Regions from separate parts of the Priestia sp. VA7 genome, predicted to be linked through region 3. Evidence: riboswitches for the same ligand, from Rfam matches in the RefSeq annotation. Region 3 holds a riboswitch; each other region holds the start of a gene.

Region 1 (7,435 bases), on a different contig from region 3:
AAGAATTCTTTTTTTAACCGACTTGACCGTTAATTTAATAAAATAAACACCATCTTTTTTCGTTTCATCCAATACGACATGCACACCTGGTTCCTTGTTTATCTCCAAGTTTATATAGGGTGTAGCAATCACTTCCTTCATCTCCTTTACCATCATTCTTAACTTTGTATACCAACAAAAATGTAACCGCATTCAAAAATTTGTTTTCATATTTATTACAAGTAGATCACCCTAAACGAAGCTTTTTTACTTTCTTTCATTTTATGTAAAATACTTTCTAGACTCAATGGTAAAAATCAAAGTGAAAAAAAGCATTTTTTTGCTTTATCTAGTAATCAATTAAACGCTTTTTATCTCTTAGCGCGCAATTTTCTCTTCTTTTTCAAAAAAAGATGACAAACCTAATAATATAGTATAATAATAAATAATGCAGAATGATTATACACAGAAAGGATGACAAATATGAATCATGAACCTTCTCTTCTTAAACAACTAAAATTATGGCATATCGTCGTGATAGGCTTAGGCTACATGGCACCTATGGCCGTTTTTGATACATTTGGCATTGTAACTGAATCAACAGATGGACATGTTTCAGGCGCTTATGCATTCACGTTGATTGCTATTTTATTTACAGCCATTAGTTATGGAAAAATGGTAAAAGCTTTTCCCGGAGCTGGTTCCTCTTATACATACGCACAGCAAGTAATGAATCCAAGCATTGGTTTTTTGGTAGGATGGACGGCTCTTCTTGATTATCTATTTCTGCCAATGATCAATGCACTTTTGACAAATATTTACCTAAGCTCTCTGTTTCCAGGTGTTCCAAAGGCCGTATGGATTATCAGCTTTGTTGTGATCATGACCATAATGAATATTTTTAGCGTTCATTTAACCGTTTCTTTGGGTACGCTATTAGTTGCTTTTCAAATTTTAGTCGCTATTATCTTTATTATTTTAAGTGCTACAACTCAAGGCCAAGAGCTATCATTTAAACCGTTTATAAGTGAATCGGCCTCTATATCTCTGTTATTAAACGGAGCAGCTATTTTATGCTTTTCTTTTTTAGGATTTGATGCTGTAACCACCATGGCCGAAGAAACACTTAAGCCTGAGAAAACCATTCCTAAAGGGATTCTCATTATTGCATGTACGGGAGGCGCCTTATTTATCACAGTTTCTTACTTTGCTCAGCTCCTTTTCCCTTCAGCCTCTTTGTTTCATGATTTAGAAGGTGCATCAGCGGAAATTGCTTATAAAATTGGCGGCCAGCTTTTTCAATCTATTTTTGTAGCAGCGGCCTTGACTTCAACTATTGCTTCTGGACTTGTCTCACATATGAGTGCATCAAGACTTCTCTATGCAATTGGGAAAGATGGTTATCTTCCTCGGAGAATTTTTGGCTATATTCACCCTAAAACAAAGACGCCTATTTGGAACGTGGTGATTATTGGTGGCCTCTCTTTAATTTCACTAGGTCTGTCTCTTGAAAAAGCTACCTCTTTAATTAATTTTGGTGCTTTAATTGCTTTCAGTTCAGTGAACATAGCGGTTTTTATCCATTATTTTATTCATCAAAATAAGCGGTCTTTCAGTGGATATATTTCATATGTACTTATGCCTTTACTTGGCAGTTTATTTTTGTTTTTTATGTGGCTTAACTTAGAAACAACATCCTTATTTATCGGTATTATATGGAGTATAATCGGAATTATTTATTTACTGATTGCTAGACGAAAAAATACTATTACCATTCCTACTTTTTATTTTGATTAAGGAACTAGACTTAACACATGAAAGCTACATTTACTATACCAATGAAAAAATCCGAACGTATTTGATTCTCAACCAAGAATCAAACTCGTTCGGATTTTTCTTCAACTAAAATACTTTCGTACCAGTCTCTTTTTATTTTTGCGATTGTGAGACTTTTTCCAAAATACGTCTTTTACGATAAAGCATCATTCCAACTTCCCCTATATCGCTAATTGCTTGTTTGTTAATATACGCTCCAAATACCATTCCTGCTATAGGAATCATTTGGAACAGCTTTTTCCAGCCCAAGTTGTCCCTGTAGGTTAGAAACACTTCTCTCCACCCTTGCAGCTGCTGCAAGCTCTGCGTTCGATTTCCGCTTGCTAATTCTTCTAAAATCGCACGTTTCCCTACAATGTCAGAAGACGAAAACTGCATGCATTTGACCATAAAAATTCGTTCCTCTTGCTCAGTGGGGTCGTAACCATAAGAAACAGCCACTTCTTGCAGTGTCTTAAGTGTAAGCCCTAATACAAAAGGAACATCAATAGCTAGTGTAAAAATCCCGCCTATCCCGGTTGTGGCTCCTTGAAGCTGTGCGTTCTTTTTTCGGACTTCAATAAAATGCTCTGCCAATTCATCCATTTCTTGCAGAGATAAATGCTGAATATCCTCTATCGAAAGCTGTTTCTTTTCTTGTAATTGTGCTGATGCTTTTTCTAGCGTGGCAGACGTATTAGCTAAATACTGGCCTCCATTATCAACATACTTAGCAATTTCATCTAATAATTTTTCTATTTTTTGATGAATGAATTTTGGCGTTACTTTATCTAAAGCTGAAAAAGGCAAACGAGCCAGCCGCTCCCAGAAAAAAAGTCCTTTTTGGTCTTTCTCCCACTTTTCAATTTTTCGTAACTCTACTCTTAACTGCTCATGCTCTGACATATCCTCACTCTTTTCCTCGATTTATCAGCTCTGCCCTACTTGTTTATTTCGCACATATTTAATGATAAAAAACAATGCAATTAAAACAACAATTCCGATTCCAATAGGCTGCATATATTGAGACACAATCGGCCCCACCTCTTTCCACTTAGGTCCTAACTTATATCCTAAATATACGTAAATAGCCGTTACTGGAAGCATCGCCACAAATGTATAAATAGAAAACAGCCATACATTCATTTTTGCCATCCCGCACGGAAAAGAGATAGCCGTGCGCACTCCTGGAATAAAGCGTCCAAAAAAAGCAACCCCGCTGCCGTACTTATTAAAAAAGCGATCGGCGGCGTCAATTTCTTTTTCTTTCACCAAAAAGTATTTTCCATATTTTAAAACCAGCGGTCGTCCACCGTAACGTCCCAGTCCATAAAGAGTCAACGGTCCACAAACACCGCCTACTGTACCTGCAAGGATAGCCAGATACAAGTTCATATCACCTTGGTACACCCAATAACCTACTAAAGGTAAAACAAGCTCTGCCGGGACAAACTCAAACGTTAATGCTAGAATTACGCCAAAATAAGAGAGCTGTTTTAGCGCTTCAATTAAAGAAAGTAAAACCGACTCTAACAAAAATTCTCCTCCTCATATCATTAAATCTAAGACTGCAAAACTATAATTTAGCCGATTGATAGATAAAAACCAACGCGGCATAGTTTTTTCCTTTCCCTCTTTACGTATTACGTACTACAAAAGTTTCAATAAAAAAAAGCGCTAGTTTTATCCAGCACTTTTATAGTTTAAAGTTAATTTGAATAATACCTACTTTACGAAGAGCATCGTATAAAATAACTAAAGCCGGTCCTAAAAATAATCCGACAAAGCCTAAAAGTTTAAATCCAATGTACAAACTAACTAGTGCAGCCAAAGGTGAAATACCCATATTTGTAGAAAATACTTTTGGTTCTACTACACGTCTTACTACCGTAATGACTCCAAATAGAATAAATAAGCCGATTGCTAATGAGTCATGCCCTTGCGTAAGAGCAAAAATCCCCCATGGAACGAGCACCGAGCCTGTCCCAAGGATTGGTAAGATATCGACAATTACAATTAATAAACTAAGCAGCGCGGTATACGGAACATCTAATAACCAAAGCCCTACATAAGCCATTACAAACGTCATGACACTTAAGATAATTTGTGCCTTAATAAAACCAACCCCCGCTTGGATAAGCTGAGTGATGACAACTTGTAGCTTATATTTCGTTTCTTCTGTTAAAAATGACTTAATTTTATTTTTAATAGCAGGCAGCTCAAGGCTGATAAATACAAGTGCTACTAAATAAATAAGAAACTCTAATAGAAACCCAGGAACAGTAGCAGCAAAACTAATGATGATTTCCACGGTACTTTTTAATAGAGAATCTAATGAATTTACGGTTTTTTCAAGCGTGCGCTCGATAGAAGAAATCACTTCTGTAGGAAGAGCGTTTGAATAGTATTTCCACTTAATAATAGTTGGAAAAATCGCGGTTTCATAGATTTCTTTTACAAAGGAAGGCGCTATTTTTGAAAGAGCAACCACTTGCGTAACGATTGTCCGAACAATAAAAAATCCAATAAGTATGAGCGAAACAACATATAAAATGAAGGTCATAAGCACTGCATAGACTCTCTTCATTTTAAAAGATTGATGCAATTTTTGAACAATACCCTCAAGCGCTAATGCTGTTAATAAAGCAAACACAATTGGTAAACTGTAAGGGATTAACAAACATACGATTACTATCGAGGCGATGACCCATATTCGCTTTTTCCACATACTCTACTATCCCCCTACTAGCTAAGCTATCTCTATATTTATTGATAAAGAAAGGAACCAGTGACTGCTTTTATGTAAGAATAAAATTTGGATATATTTATACCTGATGTTACATATTATAGGGTCAATTCCCATAATAATAAAGGAATTATTATGAAAAAAGCTACTTATTCTAATTTTTCGAATAGAATAAGTAGCTTTTTAATTTATAAATTAGCCGGCTCTCATGATCTCTGTACCTTTTTTAGGGTCAAATTTGCCTTCAGATTTAGACATCACAATTGCTGCTAGTGTGTTTCCTACTAAGTTAACAACCGTACGTGCCATATCCATGATTCTGTCTACTCCAGCAATGAAGGCTAATCCTTCTGCCGGAACACCGATTGTTCCAAGAGTAGCCAGTAATACAACAAATGATGTTCCTGGCACGGCAGCCATTCCTTTAGATGTAACCATCAATACCAGGATAAGCGTCAGCTGTTGAACGATCGTTAAATCAATACCGTACACCTGCGCTAAGAATAACGCTGCAATCGCTTGATAAAGAACGGAACCATCTAGGTTAAATGTATAACCAATTGGTACAACGAACGATACGATAGCTTTTGGACAGCCCATCTTTTCAAGTTTTTCCATAATACGCGGAAGAACTGTCTCAGAACTAGATGTACTGTATGCTAACAATAGTTCATCTTTCATATAGCGGAATAAGTGGAAAATGTTAATTCCTGCCCATTTCGCAATTCCTCCTAATACAACAAGTAGGAAGAAAATTAAAGCTAAGTAAACTAAGATAACAAGCTTTCCTAATGAAAGAAGTGAATCTAAGCCGAATTTTGAAACTGTTACACCAATTAAAGCAAATACACCAATTGGCGCCACTTTCATTACAAGGTTTACCACGTGAAACATTGCGTGAGAAACACCGTCGAAGAATTGTACAACTGGCTTTCCTCTTTCTCCAATTGCCGCTACTCCAAGTGCAAATAACACTGTAAAGAAGATAATTGCTAGCATGTCTCCTTCAACAATTGACTGGAAAAAGTTTGTCGGAACAATGTGTAAGAAAGTTTCAGCCACTGACTTTCCTTCTTGCTGTTCGGATGTTTCAACGTATTGTGAAATATCACTCTTCTGTGCTGAATGAATGTCTACACCTTGCCCAGGATGAAAAATATTAGCAATCAATACACCGATTACAATTGCAAAAGTCGTAATAATTTCAAAATAGAGAATGGTTTTAACGCCGAGCTTTCCGACCTGTTTACCGCTCCCTGCTCCTGCAACTCCAACGACTAAGCTTGAGATAACAATTGGAATAACAATCATCTTAATTAATCTTAAAAACAGGTCTCCTAGCGGCTGTAGGTATGTTACTACACGCGGATCATTAAACCAAATTACCCCTACAAGAACACCGAGGATTAATCCGGTAAAAATCTGCGTAGCCAAACCAAAACGAATTTTTTTCATAGATGTACCTCCCCAAAGATGTATGACATTTGTATATACTTTTCTGAAAAAACAAAAAAAGACTATTCTTAAGAAAGAACAGCCTTTTACTTACGCTATTTTGGGCTCTTTCTCTCAATGAAGCAAACGGGGTTAACTGTCGGATTCGGAATTGAGAGTTTCCTACCTTTTGTAAGGATTCACCCCAAGGCAGCTTTACTGCCGATAATGATTCCCCCGCTCTATACGATTAAGCTTATTATTCAGTTTTTATAAAATTAAAACGATCTATACGTTGTCATACGTTTTTTACAGTCAATAAAACTAAACAGAAGTCTTACTTTTACTTAACTTTATACTGCACAAATATTAATTTACTATTTTTCGACACGTTTTGTCAATACCTATGTTTATAAAACGCTTTCAAAAGGCGATAATATATATTTATGCAAAAAAGCTATTGCAATGTTGCAATAGCTTTTTCTTGCTCTTTGAGTCTCTATTAGAAGTTTAAGGGAATAAAGAACACGCGTATTTTTTTATAAAAATACAAAATATAGAATAGCTGCTAAAACAATTCGATATAGTGCAAATGGTACTAATTTGATACGATTAATTAATTTCAAGAAAAAGCGAATAGATACCAGCGCAAAAATAAAGGCGCTGATAAAACCAGCAATAAAAAACGGTAGTGCATCTGATGTGAAATACTGCCAGTTTTTAACCAATGAAAGTCCACTTGCTCCTGCCATGATTGGCACTGCCATAATAAATGTAAAATCTGCCGCTGCCTTATGGCTCATTCCAAGAAGAACCCCTCCTGAAATCGTTGAGCCTGAACGAGAAAAACCTGGCCAAAGAGCAATACATTGAAACAGTCCTATACCCAGTGCTTGTCCATAAGACATTTGGTCCACCGTCTCTACACGCGGACGTTTAGGTCCAAACAAATCTGCTAGAATCATTAATACAGCTCCGACTACTAAGCCAATTAGTACCGTATTTAAAGAAAACAAATGTTCATCAATGTAATCATCAAACAAAAGTCCTAACACTCCTGCAGGTAACAGTCCAACAATTACCTGCATTAAATTCAAGCGATTTGTCGGTCCAATTGGAGCAGCTGGCTTTTTTCCCAATCCTAATAAATTAATGAAACGATCTTTAAAAATAACTACTACTGCTAAGATCGAACCTAGCTGAATAACAATTTTAAATGTATTAGCTACTGGAGATGAAAATAATTCTTTGGAATTTAACCACAGGTCATCCACAATAATCATATGCCCAGTTGACGAAACAGGAGCAAACTCTGTTAAACCTTCTACAATCCCTAAAATGATTGCTACAATAATTTCCCACATAAAGCTATGTACCTTGCCTTTCTTTCAAATTAATAAGCTTATCGCTTCGTTTTACATGCTCAACTATTTTCCTATTTTGACACTTGCTTTTTTATCA
Region 2 (7,435 bases), 130 kb from region 3:
TCCGAACTCCGGAACCCAGCGTATCGCTAGAAAGATAAGTGCAACAAACTCAATTAAAAATGAAAAGATAAACAGCCTTTTAACTAGCAGGACAACTCCACCGACGCTCGTTTGATTTAGTGCCTGCTGAACGAGCATACGCTCTTTAAATCCAATTTTTTTACCTAGCATCATAAAAATCAACACGGCAAATGACATAATGCCAAGACCGCCTATTTGAATTAACAGCATAATAATGATTTGACCGATGACGGTAAAACGAGTACCTGTATCTACGACGGCTAAGCCGGTTACTGTCATAGCGGAAGTAGACGTAAAAAGGGCATCTACCCACCGGATTGGCTCAGTAGTAGAAACAGGCATCATCAATAGAAGAGCACCCATAATAATTCCTCCGCCAAAAATGGAGACAAGCAGCTGCGGAGGAGTGAGTTTAATGATTTGTTTTTTCATAAGTTAAACTCCTTCTTCTTCAAAACGGTTCAAATCGCGGTTATGTCCGATGACAATCAGCATATCTCCTTGTTCAATTATTTCATGTGCGGTAGGCGAGATCACCATTTCCCCGTCTTTTCGCTGAAAGCCGATAATATTGCAGCCATACTTGGCACGAATGTTTAAATCAAACAGCGTTTTATTATGAAGTTTCTTAGAGGCGACAATTTCGACGATACTATAATCCTTTGACAATTCAATATAATCAATGATTTTTTCTGACACCACGTGATGAGCAATACGCTTAGCAATATCGCGCTCAGGGTGAATGACTTTATCCGCTCCTATTTTTTCGAGCACTTTTTGATGATACATATTCACTGCTTTTACCCATACTTGCTTAACGCCCATATCTTTTAAAAGCATCGTTGCCAGCACGCTTGCTTCGATATCATCTCCAAACGAAATAAGAGCATGATCAACATTGCGAATACCTAGCCCCTTTAAGCTAGCTTCATCAATCGCGTTTGCTTGCACAACATATGTAGCTGAGTTGCTAAATTTATTTACTACCTCCTGATTGCGGTCAATAGCGAGCACATCCACATCCAGATTAGCAAACTCTTCAACCAAACTGCCTCCAAAACGACCTAATCCCAATACAGCAAACTGTTTTTTCATAATGTATTTATTCCTTTCTTCAACTGCTGTGTGTTCTCTTAGCTTATACTTTTTCTAAAAAATTACATCTTTTTCTTAAAAAAAGCGCAAAAAAACACAGGAAGGCTCCTGTGTTTTTCCACACTCTTCCCCCTCAAAACGCTTGCGAAGTTAGCTGTCGGGTTCGGGTTTTAAGAGTAACCCTACCTTTTTAAGGATTCACCCCGGAGCACAATATGTGCGTACATAATGGGTCCTCCGCTCCGTAATGGATTAAGCGATTTTTATTCAAATATCTATGATCTATTTTTTAGAATAATCGATTCGATTCATGATACGTTTCACTTTACGAAAGCTATCTTACTCCTGTGGATTTTGTCTGTCAAGATATTTTTAGCGAAGACCTCACTTGCCCTGCAAGCTGCAAAAATCATATAAATCTAAACTGACAATCATTTTGTGAAATTGATCAAATAAATTAATAACAGCTAAAAGCTCTAACAGCTGCGTATCACTGTAAAATTTCTTTAATTGATTCATATCAGCATCCGTCAACTCCCTTGGACGCACCCGGTATACATCAATAAATCGAAACAGCAGTCGATCTTTTTCTTCCAGCTCTTTTTCTCTTAACACTTTTTGATTAAGCGTCTCATCGCCTACATATGACATGCTCATACACGTCTCACAGCCGTTAACACCTGCTAGATAAAGCCTTATTTTTTCCTTAGTCTCTTTTTCTACTATATCGCTGTTCCAAAGCGTGTCGTAAAGCTCATCATACAATCTTTTTACATGCGGAATTAAATTCAATGCTTTTTCAAAATTTGTTCCCTCTTCGTTTGCTAACAAAACTCTTGCCATTTTTCACTCACTCCTTTTTAATTATTATAGTAAGAAAAATGGAAATTTCAGATTACAGATAAAACATCTTAGCTACTATTACTAATCAAATGAAATGTTAATGAGAAAGAAGGTTTTCAATTGAAAATTGATGAAATTGATTTATCGATTTTGCAGGCGCTGCAGCAAAACAGCCGCCTTTCCTTACGAGAGCTAGGAAAACAAATTAACTTGTCTCCTCCTTCGGTGGCAGAGCGAGTACGACAGCTAGAGAGCTTTGGCGTTATAAAAGGGTATACGATTGATATTGATTATGAAAAGCTGCATTTGCCCGTGTCGTGTTTTATTGAAGTAACGATGAAAAACGGAGAGCACGAGCGTTTTAAACGATTTATTTCTCAGTATCCCTACGCTTTATTCTGTGAACGCATCGCCGGGCAAGCCTGCTTTATTACAAAGCTTCAGCTTCCTCACCTGCACGTACTCGAACAATTTATTAACGAAATTACACCTTATGCCAAAACGATTTCACACATCGCCCTTTCTCACGTGGAGATGGCTCCTGCATTATTGAGTCATTTAAAAGATGAAAAGTGATTGAAACGTAACGAAAAAATCCGAACGATTGGATTGATCGTTCGGATTTTCTTTCCACTAAACTACTTTTGTCCCAGCCTCTTTTATTCGTCCAACAGCATAAAAAATAACCCTCCAAAGCTGGAGGGTATAAATTTTCCGAATAATGAAAGTTTTACAACTTCATTTTATCAGGTGACGACATTTCTGTCTACTTAAAAATGTAAAAGAGCTCTCTAGTACTAGAGAGCTCTTTTACTTGCTTGTTTTGGAGAAACAATCAATCTATATAAAAGGGAACTACCTAAGGCTGAAAGTCACGTGAAACCTTGGCAGTTCATCCTGGATATACCGGTTGATATGATTCAAAACAAGTTCTTTCATCATTTCTTCTTTGACTTCTGATTCCGTTTTTTTATCTTTTTGTTTTAAAATAAGAATATAATAGACTTTACCCATTTTAATGGGCTTACTACTCTCTCCGATGTGCTGTTTTTTTAAAACATCTATAAAAGAGGGAGATAGACTTGAAAGCTTTAGATTATCAGCATTCTCTATTTTGCTGACTGTCTGGACATCAGCATATTTTTTTTGAACGTCCTGAAGAGATGTTCCTTTTTGCAGTTCAGCCGCAGCGGCAGCGGCATCATATAAAGTAGAAAAAGCCAGCTGCGTAAAAGATACGCGCGTTAGATCGTTTTCAATACGTTTATAGTAAGCAGTTAGTTCATCAGACGTAATTTGTTTGCGGAAATATTCTTCTAATTTAAACTGATTCGTTAGCTGGTTGGTTACATCACTAGAACGAATATTTAACACTTCATAACCTTGTTTTCTTGTATCCTCGTTATATGAGCGTTTAATTTGCTTCCACATATCCTCGACTTGTTTTTGTACTTTATCGCTTGTCTTTAGATGTGAAATTAAGATTTTTTGCATAACAAGCTGCCGCAATAACTCTTTGCGGTAGCTTGTATCATTTAGCGGAGCATCTGGATTTAAGAACCCTTCAACGGCTAAAAAACGGTTGAATTCAGCTCCTGTCACCTTGCCTCCCTCATACGCTGCCAGTTCTTTGGTAGAAGATAACTGACTAATTTCTACAGAAGGAAACATCGTGTTTGAATGCTTCCCTCCGCAGCCGGTTAAAAATCCGAAGGCTGTTAATACTGCTAGTAGCAGCTTTAACGGTGTTGGACTCATCCATTGTTATCCTGCTGCTCTGAAAGCTTCAGAGAAATAGTTTGTTTTTTTCCATTTCGATACACGTCTAATTTTACCGTGTCTCCTACTTTACGTTTTGTGTATAGATATTGACGTAAATCACTGGATGTTTTGACTTCATTTCCATCGATGGCAACAATCACGTCTTTTGATTGTAAACCTGCATCAGAAGCAGAAGAGAATGGTTCAACCGTCGTTACGACAACTCCTTCAGACGTATCGCTGGTTAGGCCTAGCTGGTTTTGTTTTGTTGCAGCTGAAAGCTGACCTACATCTTGAAGACCTACCCCCATATATGGACGCGTTATTTTTCCGTTTTTCATCAGCTGTTCAATCGTCGGCTGCACTTCATCGCTTGGAAGAGCAAAGCCGATGCCTTCTACATTGTCTTCTGAAATTTTCATACTGTTGATACCGACTACTTCACCGGAAGAATTGATTAAGGCACCGCCGCTGTTTCCTGGATTAATCGCCGCATCCGTTTGAATTGCATCTACGTTCCAATTTTCTGAAATAGGGACAGAGCGTTTTGCTGCGCTCACGATACCTTGTGTGACCGTACGAGAAAATTGTTCACCAAGAGGATTTCCGATTGCAAGCACCGTTTCACCTGCTACTAAATCCGATGATTTCCCGAACTTCGCCACTTGTTCAACATTTTTGTCAGACATCTCAAGCACCGCTAAATCCGTTAGCGCATCAGCTCCGACAATCTTAGCTTTTTCTTTTTGTCCGTTTGAAAGTGACACTTCTACTTCGCTTGCGCCGTCAATAACGTGGTTATTGGTCACAACGTATGCTTTTCCATTTTCTTTTTTGAAAATAACACCGGAACCCGTTCCTGCTTCTTGCGTTTGGGTATCTCCAGAAAATGGATTTGTTTGCTGTTGAATATTGTTCACGCCTACAACAGCAGCTGATACTTTATTTACAACTGAAACAAGATCTGACTGATTCACGGTTGTGCTTACTGTTCGAGGCGTTGTGCTCGTTGTTGTTGCGGTTTGAGTCTGCGTTGTTTGATTCGCTGTTTGCGTATCAGCTGAATCCATTAACCCCAGCTGCGGAGCACCGTATAGCACAATTCCTCCACCTAGCACTGCTCCGGCGATAGAAGATGCAATCACTGGAAATAAGCGTCTTCTTGGAGGCTGTGATGATGACGCAGGCTGATACTGATCGTAGCGCTGCTGGCGGTTTTCATATTCTTCTTTTTGTTCTTGCTCTCTTTCATAATCACGTGGATCCATGAAAAACACTCCTTTTAACGTAGCAAATTTTATGTTATCTATACTATAAAATAAAAGTTTGGGATAAGTATCAAAACAATGTGTGAAATTGTGAAAAATTTCTTTATAACAGCAAACACGTAGTATAATAGCGGGTACATAGACCTTTTGAGAAACGCACACATATGGCGTAATATGCTTTATTTACCTTAATTTTCATATATTCAGAGGAAGGTGTCAAATTTGAGCTTTACACTATATTTAGTAGAGGATGAACAAAATTTAAACGAAGTTTTAACCCTTTACCTTCAAAAAGAAGGCTGGGATGTTCGCTCATTTTTTAACGGCACGGACGCCAAAGAAATGATTACAACCCCTCCGCATCTGTGGATTTTAGATATTATGCTGCCTGATATTGACGGGTATCAGCTCATTCGCGAAATCAAGCAGCAAACGCCACATGTGCCTGTTATTTTCATCTCAGCCCGCGATGCCGATATTGACCGGGTTCTTGGGCTTGAAATGGGCAGCGACGACTATTTATCAAAGCCTTTTTTGCCTCGTGAACTAGTTATTCGAGCAAACAAACTGCTAAACCGCGTATATGGTTCCAATCAAAAGAAAACCGATACCATTACGCTGACTCCTTATGAAATCGATTTACATACCCGTACAGTCAGTGAAAATGGAAAGCCGATTGATTTAACGTCTAAAGAATTTGATTTTCTCGTCACTATCTCAAAAGACCTTGGACAGGCTTTTTCACGGGAGCAGCTGCTGAATCTCATTTGGGGAGAAGATTATTTCGGCACAGACCGAGTGGTGGATGATTTAGTAAGGCGCGTGCGTAAAAAAATGCCGCAAGCACGAATTGAAACGATTTACGGATACGGATACCGGATGATGAAAGCATGAAAAACAAGTCGCTTGCATTTCAAATTTGGCTCGTCATCTCCGGTATTTTACTGCTTATTTCAATTTTGCTCGCTATTTTATTCCCAACGACGCTCAGGCAGTTCTTCACGAATGAAATTTATACCACTATTGAAAATGAACAGCATATTTTAAAAGAATACGGACTGCCCAGCCGCTCAGGTGAATACTACTTTAGCAATGAAGACAGTGAACCAACACTTGGAAATCGAACCGTGGATCATATTTTATTGCCTGAACATGCGGATATCTCTTATTTTTCATCACGGGTGTTGCCTCAAGACTTTTTGAGAAAAGCACAGGAAGATGCAATCAGCCAGCGAAAAATCGTCGCTCGCTATGAAAAAGATCTTGGCAACCGGACGCTTTTTTATGTAATTCGAAAAGTAAGCGTAAACGGACAGCCTGCTTTTTTGCTTTCATTTTCGTGGGATACGTATCGCAACGCGCTCACTTCTACTCTGTTTAAACAGCTGCTTCTTGTAATTTCAATTGTATTTCTATTCAGCTGGCTTCCATCTATTTGGCTATCAAGATATTTAAGCAAGCCGCTTGTATCGCTTGAAAAAGATGTGAAAAAAATTGCCGAACAAAATTGGCATGAGCCCGTTGCAGTCAACCGTTCCGATGAAATTGGCAAGCTAGGCGCCTCCATCGAGCAAATGCGCAAAAGGCTCGTATCTAAAGATGAAGCACAGCAAACGCTGCTTCAAAATATTTCACACGATTTAAAAACACCGGTTATGGTGATTCAAAGCTACGCTCAGTCGATTCAAGACGGCATTTATCCAAAAGGTGATTTATCTCAAACGGTAAAAGTTATTGAAGATGAATCCAAAAATCTTGAGAAAAAAATCCGCGATTTGCTTTACTTAACCAAGCTTGACTATATGTCCACTCATCAGCTTGCACAAGATGACTTTGATTTTACTGCACTTCTTCATGAAGTAGTGGATCGCTTGCGGTGGAGGCGCCCTGAAATACAGTGGGAATTTGACGACGAAAACGCAACGATTAAAGGAGATAAAGAACTGTGGACAAAAGTTCTTGAAAATGTACTCGACAATCAGCTGCGCTATGCCGAGACGAAGGTTTCACTTTCACTTGCTAAACACCAAATGAACGTTCAATGTACAATCAGCAACGATGGTCCGCCGATTGATCAAAGCGTGCTTCAACACTTGTTTGAACCGTTTAAAAAAGGAGCAAACGGTGAATTCGGTATCGGCTTAAGTATCGTAAAGCGTATTGTTACGATGCACGATGCAGCCATTACGGCTGAAAACACAGACACCGGAGTAACGTTTTCACTTACTATTCCTATATAAACTAAAAAAGCAAGGGATTCGAATCCCTTGCTTTTTTATGAAAAAATTGATGTATAGGCATAAAGAGCCGGTGAACCGCCTGAGTGGACAAACACCACATTTTCATCCTTATTAAAATAACCTTTTCGAATTAAATCAATTAGACCAGCCATCGCTTTTCCCGTATACACAGGATCCAATAAAATCCCTTCCGTACTGGCCACAAGT
Region 3 (7,435 bases):
GCGAATTGAGCTGATTACCTATGATGAATAAATGTATGTTTTCTGCGTTTCGATATGTACTTGTTCTTTATGCTATCTGCTTTACATTTTTATTTGTTAGTACAGTTCCAAGCCTATTTGGTTTCACCGTGACCGTTCAAGAAACGGATTATCACCATCTGCATCGCGGAGATATAGTTGTCTTTAGAGACGAATTATCTTCTTCAAAGAATGAACTTGTACTGGCCCATAATCCAGAGCTTGATGTACTGGTTACAGCTCAAAGAGATTCTTTGCCTGCTTCTTTTAAAGTGATTGGAAGCTACGCATACCATCTCCCGTATATAGGGGTCATTATTGAGTTTCTGAAAGATTTTACTACGTTACTGGTAATGGGAAGTATTTTACTTTTGTTGTTTTCGTATACGCTGCAGCCCAAAAGGCGAATATGGCGTAAGAGAAAGTAAAAAATGGGCGAATGCACATACAGGACAATCAACTAACGCATATAAAGTACAGTGTACGAAATGAATAAAAAAAACAAGAGGAGAGATTGCTATGTATAACTACGATTGTTACGACCCATGCCATCACGGAGGCTATCACCACCTATATGATACTTGCCACTATCCAATTAGCGGTTATCATCATTGCGGAACGGGTCAGTCATTTGCATTAATTGTTGTGCTATTTATTTTATTAATCATCATTGGCTGCACCTGTTTTTGCTGATTAGGCCTCATTTGCTCGCATGTGCGAGCTTTTTATAACAGATAGAAAAGGACAAACTTATATATAAATTGTTTAAATAATAAAAAAATTTTGCCAAATCAACATTTACCATATTATACTATAGCTAGTAACTCAATAAGCGAAGGTGAATATATGGAAAAGGAAAAAGTATTTCAACAGCTATTTTCAATGTCATTTACACCAATGCTCGTAATGAATATGGATGGAGATATTCAAATTTTAAATGAAGCGTGCTGCCATCTTTTTAAAACGACGGAAGAACGACTTCTTTCCTGTAATGTATTTGAAGAGCCAAATCGCTTTTTTATTGAAAAGCATGAAGTGGAACCGTTAAGAAAGCAAGAGGAAGAAGTTGTTTTACTTAAGAAAAAAGTAGATCAGCAGTTTCCGATGCACATCCATATTCAACGCACGGAAGGGGATATTCCGCTCTTAGTTGTTCAGTGGAAAGAGTTTTCCTCAAGTATTGAAAAGCAAGAGGAAGTCATTCGAAAAATGAAGCAATATAAGCAGTTTGTCCAGCAAAGTCAAGATGCATTTATTGTAACAAGAGAAGGCAGAATTCAATATTTGAATCCCGCTGGTGTTAAACTTCTTGGCGGCGAGAAAAAAGAAGAGTATATCGGGCGTCCTTGGCTTCATTTTATTCACCCCGAACATTTAGAAATCGTAAAAGAACGAATGGTTCAGCTGATGAATGGAATGTCCGTAAGGCCACGTGTTGATGTGAAACTATTAACTAAAAAAGGAGTCGTCATTATTGAATCTTCGGCAACCAAAATTAAGTTTGAAGGACAGGATGCCATTCAGTATATTATTCGCGACGTAACGGATCGAAAAAAATATGATGAAATGGCAAGCAAATCTGAAAAGCTTACAATGGTGAGCAAGTTAGCGGCAGGAGTAGCACATGAAATTCGTAATCCAATGACGGCGATTAAAGGATTTATTCAGCTGTTAAAAGCATCGAAACAGTACAACGAAGAATACAATGATATTATGCTTGAAGAATTGAATCGCGTCGAATCCATTATTCAAGAATTTTTAACGCTGGCCAAGCCTAAAATTGAAAATTCATACCACCCCAAAAGTCTCAATCAAATCATACGTCATGTGACATTATTATTAGATACACACGCCAATTATAAAAACTGTCGTATTATTAATGAGATTAGTGATGAGATTACAATCTTTTGTGAAGAAAATGCGCTTAAACAAGTTTTTATTAATTTAATTCAAAATGCGCTTGAGTCAATGAGCAAAGGGACAGTTAAAGTCACCGTTGAGAAAAGAAATGAATACGGCATGGTCATTATCGAGGATGAAGGCTGTGGAATTGATGAGCAATCTTTAGCTCGACTAGGTGAACCGTTTTATTCCACTAAACAAACAGGAACGGGGCTAGGGTTAATGATTAGCTACCGAATAATCGAACAGCATCAAGGGCATATTTCATTTGCGAGTAAAGTAGGAGTAGGAACAAAAGTAGAAATTGCTCTTCCGTACATTAAAGAACCAGTGAACATTTCATAGCGCTTGCTATTCGTTCACTGGTTTTTATTTACTTGGAATAAAAACGAATGTTTTTTAAATATTTTATTTCAATGTTCGTGTATATTGTTGACTAAAGGGTTTGTTTTTGATATATTATCAAATGGCTAGAAAATAACCGAATGATAATAAAAAAAGAAAATTCGGTCAATAACTTTTATCTTTTACCCAAAGAAAAAAAGATGATGGGAGAATGTACAATGAACTCAAATTATGATGTTATTGTGGTAGGGGCAGGACCCGCTGGGATTTTTACTTGCTATGAGTTAACGTTAAAATTACCGGAAGCAACTATTTTATTAATCGATAAAGGACACGATATCTATCGACGTAATTGTCCGATTCTTCAGAAAAAAATTGAAAAATGTCCGCCTGCGGTTGGCAAAAAAGAGTTTGCTGGCTGTTTGCCCGCTTGTTCTATTACAAATGGTTTCGGTGGAGCCGGCGCATATTCAGACGGGAAATTTAATATCACCAGTGAATTTGGAGGTTGGATGACGGATTATCTGTCTGAATCACAGGTGGTAGATTTAATTAAATATGTAGATGAAATTAATTTAAAACACGGAGCAACCGATACGATTACGGATCCGTTAACTGATAAAGTTCGTGAAATTGAAAAACGCGGATACGCAGCAGGATTAAAGCTATTGCGTGCCCAGGTGCGTCATTTAGGAACAGAGCAAAATTTAGAAATTTTAAAAAGCATTTATGAATACTTAAAAGAAAAAATTGATATGCAGTATAAAACGGAAGTAGCCGATTTAATAACAGAAAAAGAAGACGGTCAGCATATCGTGCGCGGTATCGAATTGAAGAATGGTGAAAGAATTACGGCTGATAAAGTGGTTGTTTCACCAGGTCGAGACGGCTCGAAGTGGATGAGCGACTTACTAAAAAAACGCCGTTTAAAAATGATTAACAATCAAGTGGACATCGGAGTTCGAGTCGAAACATCTAACGTTGTTATGGAAGAAATCAACAAGCACTTGTACGAAGGGAAATTCATTTATAATACGTCTGTAGGTACAAGAGTCAGAACGTTCTGCAGCAATCCTTCAGGACATGTGGTAGTAGAGAATCATTCAGGTATTATGTTAGCAAATGGACACGCATACAAAGATCCGAAGCTTGGAAGTCAAAATACGAACTTTGCGCTGCTTGTTTCTCATAAATTTTCGGATCCATTTGATCAGCCGAACGAATATGCGCATGAAGTATCAAGATTAGCTAATATGCTGTCAAACGGGGGCCTAGTTGTTCAAAAGTATGGAGATATTTTAAAAGGACGTCGTTCAACAGCGACTCGAATTAAAGAGGGCTTTTTAGAACCAACGTTAAAAGAAGCTGTACCGGGTGACTTAGGCTTAGTGCTTCCTTACAATACGATGAAAAGCTTAATTGAAATGACAGAAGCACTGGATCATGTAACGCCTGGGCTAGCATCTGAACATACGCTGTTTTACGGTGTGGAAGCGAAATTTTACTCCGCCCGTCCGAAGTTAAATGATAAGTTTGAAACTGAAATTTCCGGTTTATACGTGGGAGGAGACGGAGCTGGTATTACGCGAGGACTCGCGCAGGCAAGTGCGTGCGGTGTGTGGGTAGCACGTGACATTGTTGAAAAATTAAAGAATCGCAAAGCAAGTTCTGAACCTGTTACTGTATAAAAAAAGAGGCCGTCACGGCCTCTTTTTTTATATGTGTTAAATAACGAAAGCGACTAAGTAAAAAGTAAAGAACTTGTACCGCTCAAACTCCGATAGTTTTATATGATAATTACCCGCTCTTTTTTAAAAAGTATGACGGAATACATCCTTCTATCGTGAGCCGAATTAAATAGAATAAGGCGAATTGACAATGGCCATTTCTTTGCATCAATAAATTCAGTGAAATCTCAGGGAGGGTATATCAAGCAATACAAGGATAAAATCAACAGTTGGAAAGAGTTATTTTTTGTTGAGTAAAATATTTATGAAAGCAGTAAAGTACGTGAGCGTTAGAATAATTATGCAAATTTATGAATGTAATTTAATGAGAAGAAAGTTCACTTTACAAACTATTTTTTGAATTAATTTTTTATCCATTAGATTTTAAGTCTTGTTAAATAACTGTTTATGGTTTATTGAAATATGATGTAAATATTTTAAAATATAACAATTCTCAACTTTTTATGATGAAATCCTGCATTATTTTTGAATAAAAACTTGACAGAAACATATAAAATGAATTTTAATTAAAGTAAGAATTATTATCATGCAAAAATATTAAAGAAAATTATTTGCTTAATCTCTGTTGTTTTATAAGAGAACGGGGGACCCATATTTGTGCGTAGTGTACTTGGGGTGAATCTTGAATAAATCAAGTAGGGTAACTCACGTACCCGAATCCGACAGCTAACTCCGTAAGCATTCAGTGAGGGAATAACAGGTCTATGAAACCATGATATTCTCATGGTTTTTTGTATAGCTAAAAATATTCCTAAACTATTAATCTGAAAATTTTTAATATATTGTATATTTTGAGTGTTATCGCTCTTAATGCATGGTAAAATAAGTATGGTAGTTAGAATCATTCTAATATAATTTATTTATGGGAGGTAAATCTATGAAGCTATCGACAAAGATTATTATCGCGCTAATTGCTGGTGCTGTTGTAGGAGTGTTGATCAATGCTTTTGCTCCAAGTGCTTTTGCTCCGCTGGACAAGTACTTGTTTACACCGCTTGGCCAAATTTTCTTAAGCTTAATTAAAATGCTTGTTGTACCAATTGTGTTTTTCTCTATCACGTTAGGTGTAGCAGGTTTAGGAGATCCTAAAAAACTAGGAAGAATCGGGGCTAAAACAGTTTCCTACTTCCTAGTTACAACAACCGTTGCGATTATTATTGGTTTAATTTTAGCATATGCAATTAAACCGGGTACGTTTGGATCTTTTGATACAAAAAACGCTTCTTTTGAAGCCGAAAAAGCACCGCCGGTTGGAGAGACATTCTTAAATATGATTCCAGTCAACCCAATTCAAGCGATGGCTGAAGGGAATATGCTTCAACTTATCGTTTTCTCTATCTTTATCGGTTTTGGTATTACGATGCTTGGAAGTAAAACAAAAGGGCTTTACAATTTACTTGAGCAAGGCAATGAATTGATGATGTATCTTGTAAATCTAGTGATGAAGTTTGCTCCTTACGGAACATTTGGGCTTCTTGCAACCGCGGTTGGAAGTCAAGGCTGGGAGGCAATTAAAGCGATGGGGCTGTACATGATTGTAGTCGTGCTCGCACTGTTTATCCATTCGATCGTAACATATGGGGGATCAGTCGCTCTTATGGCCAGACGTAATCCTATTGAATTTTTTAAAGGTTTTGCTCCTGCGATGACAGTTGGATTCAGTACATCAAGCAGTAATGCAACGCTTCCGATTTCAATGAATGTGGCTCAAAAAAATCTTCGTGTCCCGGAGTCCATCAGCAGTTTTGTCCAGCCATTAGGTGCTACCATTAACATGGATGGAACGGCAATTATGCAAGGTGTAGCGACTATTTTTATTGCACAAGTATACGGCGTTGACCTGTCGCTGGGTGCTCTTGTGACGGTTGTATTGACAGCGGTGCTTGCTAGTATTGGTACAGCAGGTGTGCCGGGAGTTGGTCTCATTATGCTAGCAATGGTATTGAGTTCGGTTGGCTTGCCTGTAGCAGGTATCGGATTGATTATTGGAATTGATCGCTTGCTTGACATGCTTCGTACATCTGTAAATATTACGGGAGACGCTGCGTGTGCCGTTATTGTGGCTGAGTCAGAAGCAAAACGTATCGATAAATCTGTAACGCAATCAGCTTAATAAGCGTAAAAGCTCTAGCTATATGCTAGGGCTTTTTTTATTGGCAAGAAACTCTTCGTTTCAGCATACAGTTTAATAAGAGTGTATGTTTGAAAGGAGAGTGCGGAAATGAATAAAACTCATGTAATAAAGCCGCTGCTCGACGACGACTACCCAGTTATTTCATATGGAAAAGGAATTTATTTGTACGACCAAGATGGAAAAAGGTACATAGATGCTTCGTCGGGGGCAGTTACAGCAAGTATCGGACACGGAGTAAAAGAAATTATTGATGCGATGACCGATCAGGCACAGAAAGTTGCGTTTGTATATCGGTCGCAGTTTACAAGTGATCCAACAGAAGCCTTAGCTAAGAAACTATGTGAATTAAGCAGCAATCATTTCCAGTGGAGCTTTTTTGTTAACAGCGGGACAGAAGCGACTGAAACGGCTATGAAAACGGCAATTCAGCATTTTCAAGAGCAAGGGAAGCCAACCAAAACAAAGGTTTTGTCACGCTGGATGAGCTATCACGGTATTACAATAGGAGCTCTGTCTATGTCAGGGCACGTTGGAAGACGAAAACGCTTCTCGTCTTTGCTTGAAGATTATCCTTCGGTTTCGCCTCCTTATTGCTATCGATGTCCGTTTCATCAAACCTATCCATCCTGTAATCTTGCTTGCGCAAACGAATTGGAAACAGTTATCAAACGAACCGGCCCTGAACATATTGCTGCTTTTATTACAGAGCCCATTGTAGGAGCAGCCGGAGCAGCGCTTACACCTCCTCCCGGTTATTATGAAGTGATAAGAGAAATTTGCGATAAATATGATGTGTTATGGATTGCGGATGAAGTCATGACTGGAGTTGGGCGTACAGGCGTAATGTTTGCATATGAGCACTGGGGAGTTAAACCAGACATCATGACGCTTGGAAAAGGAGTGGGAGCAGGATATACGCCAATAGCCGTTACGTTGGCTAGCAGCAAAACGATTGAACCTATCATGAACGGATCCAAATTAATTATGAGCGGACATACGCTAAGCGCTAATCCGCTGTCATCCGCTGTAGGGATAGCTGTTTTAACCTATATTGAAAAGCATGATCTTGTTCAAGAAGCAGCGCTGAAAGGAGACTATTTAGTAGGGGAATTGAAGAAGCTTCAACTTCTTTACCCTATTATTGGTGATATACGTGGCAAAGGCTTACTAGTTGGTCTTGAGCTTGTGCAAAATCCAAAGACGAAGGAGCCTTTTTCATCTTCGGAAAATATGACGGCGCGCGTGATAAGTAAAGCCCAAAAAAATGGTCTTCTCCTTTATCCTTCAC

Evidence for each region. Region 3 has a riboswitch for cyclic di-AMP ahead of AC0C45_RS04415 (dicarboxylate/amino acid:cation symporter). Riboswitches for the same ligand answer to the same signal wherever they lie in the genome.
Region 1: another riboswitch for cyclic di-AMP. It lies ahead of AC0C45_RS27845 (cation:dicarboxylate symporter family transporter); the one in region 3 lies ahead of AC0C45_RS04415 (dicarboxylate/amino acid:cation symporter).
Region 2: another riboswitch for cyclic di-AMP. It lies ahead of AC0C45_RS05120 (potassium channel family protein); the one in region 3 lies ahead of AC0C45_RS04415 (dicarboxylate/amino acid:cation symporter).

The regions. Positions count from the first base shown of each region.
Region 1 covers NZ_JBVQPN010000014.1:14,425-21,859, forward strand. The annotation lists gene AC0C45_RS27820 (hypothetical protein) at 1-141, opposite strand, end outside; gene AC0C45_RS27825 (APC family permease) at 463-1,776, shown strand; gene AC0C45_RS27830 (EcsC family protein) at 1,909-2,700, opposite strand; gene AC0C45_RS27835 (DedA family protein) at 2,725-3,330, opposite strand; gene ytvI (sporulation integral membrane protein YtvI) at 3,491-4,522, opposite strand; gene AC0C45_RS27845 (cation:dicarboxylate symporter family transporter) at 4,736-5,995, opposite strand; cyclic di-AMP (ydaO/yuaA leader) riboswitch at 6,102-6,241, opposite strand; gene AC0C45_RS27850 (undecaprenyl-diphosphate phosphatase) at 6,514-7,338, opposite strand.
Region 2 covers NZ_JBVQPN010000001.1:979,022-986,456, reverse strand. The annotation lists gene AC0C45_RS05125 (TrkH family potassium uptake protein) at 1-453, opposite strand, end outside; gene AC0C45_RS05120 (potassium channel family protein) at 457-1,116, opposite strand; cyclic di-AMP (ydaO/yuaA leader) riboswitch at 1,241-1,385, opposite strand; gene AC0C45_RS05115 (carboxymuconolactone decarboxylase family protein) at 1,501-1,959, opposite strand; gene AC0C45_RS05110 (Lrp/AsnC family transcriptional regulator) at 2,080-2,535, shown strand; gene AC0C45_RS05105 (peptidyl-prolyl cis-trans isomerase) at 2,815-3,717, opposite strand; gene AC0C45_RS05100 (S1C family serine protease) at 3,714-4,988, opposite strand; gene AC0C45_RS05095 (response regulator transcription factor) at 5,211-5,882, shown strand; gene AC0C45_RS05090 (sensor histidine kinase) at 5,879-7,228, shown strand; gene cuyA (D-cysteate sulfo-lyase) at 7,264-7,435, opposite strand, start outside.
Region 3 covers NZ_JBVQPN010000001.1:848,098-855,532, forward strand. The annotation lists gene AC0C45_RS04390 (hypothetical protein) at 1-31, shown strand, start outside; gene AC0C45_RS04395 (hypothetical protein) at 21-446, shown strand; gene AC0C45_RS04400 (YjcZ family sporulation protein) at 538-711, shown strand; gene AC0C45_RS04405 (ATP-binding protein) at 865-2,265, shown strand; gene AC0C45_RS04410 (NAD(P)/FAD-dependent oxidoreductase) at 2,484-3,953, shown strand; cyclic di-AMP (ydaO/yuaA leader) riboswitch at 4,556-4,710, shown strand; gene AC0C45_RS04415 (dicarboxylate/amino acid:cation symporter) at 4,891-6,126, shown strand; gene AC0C45_RS04420 (aspartate aminotransferase family protein) at 6,235-7,435, shown strand, end outside.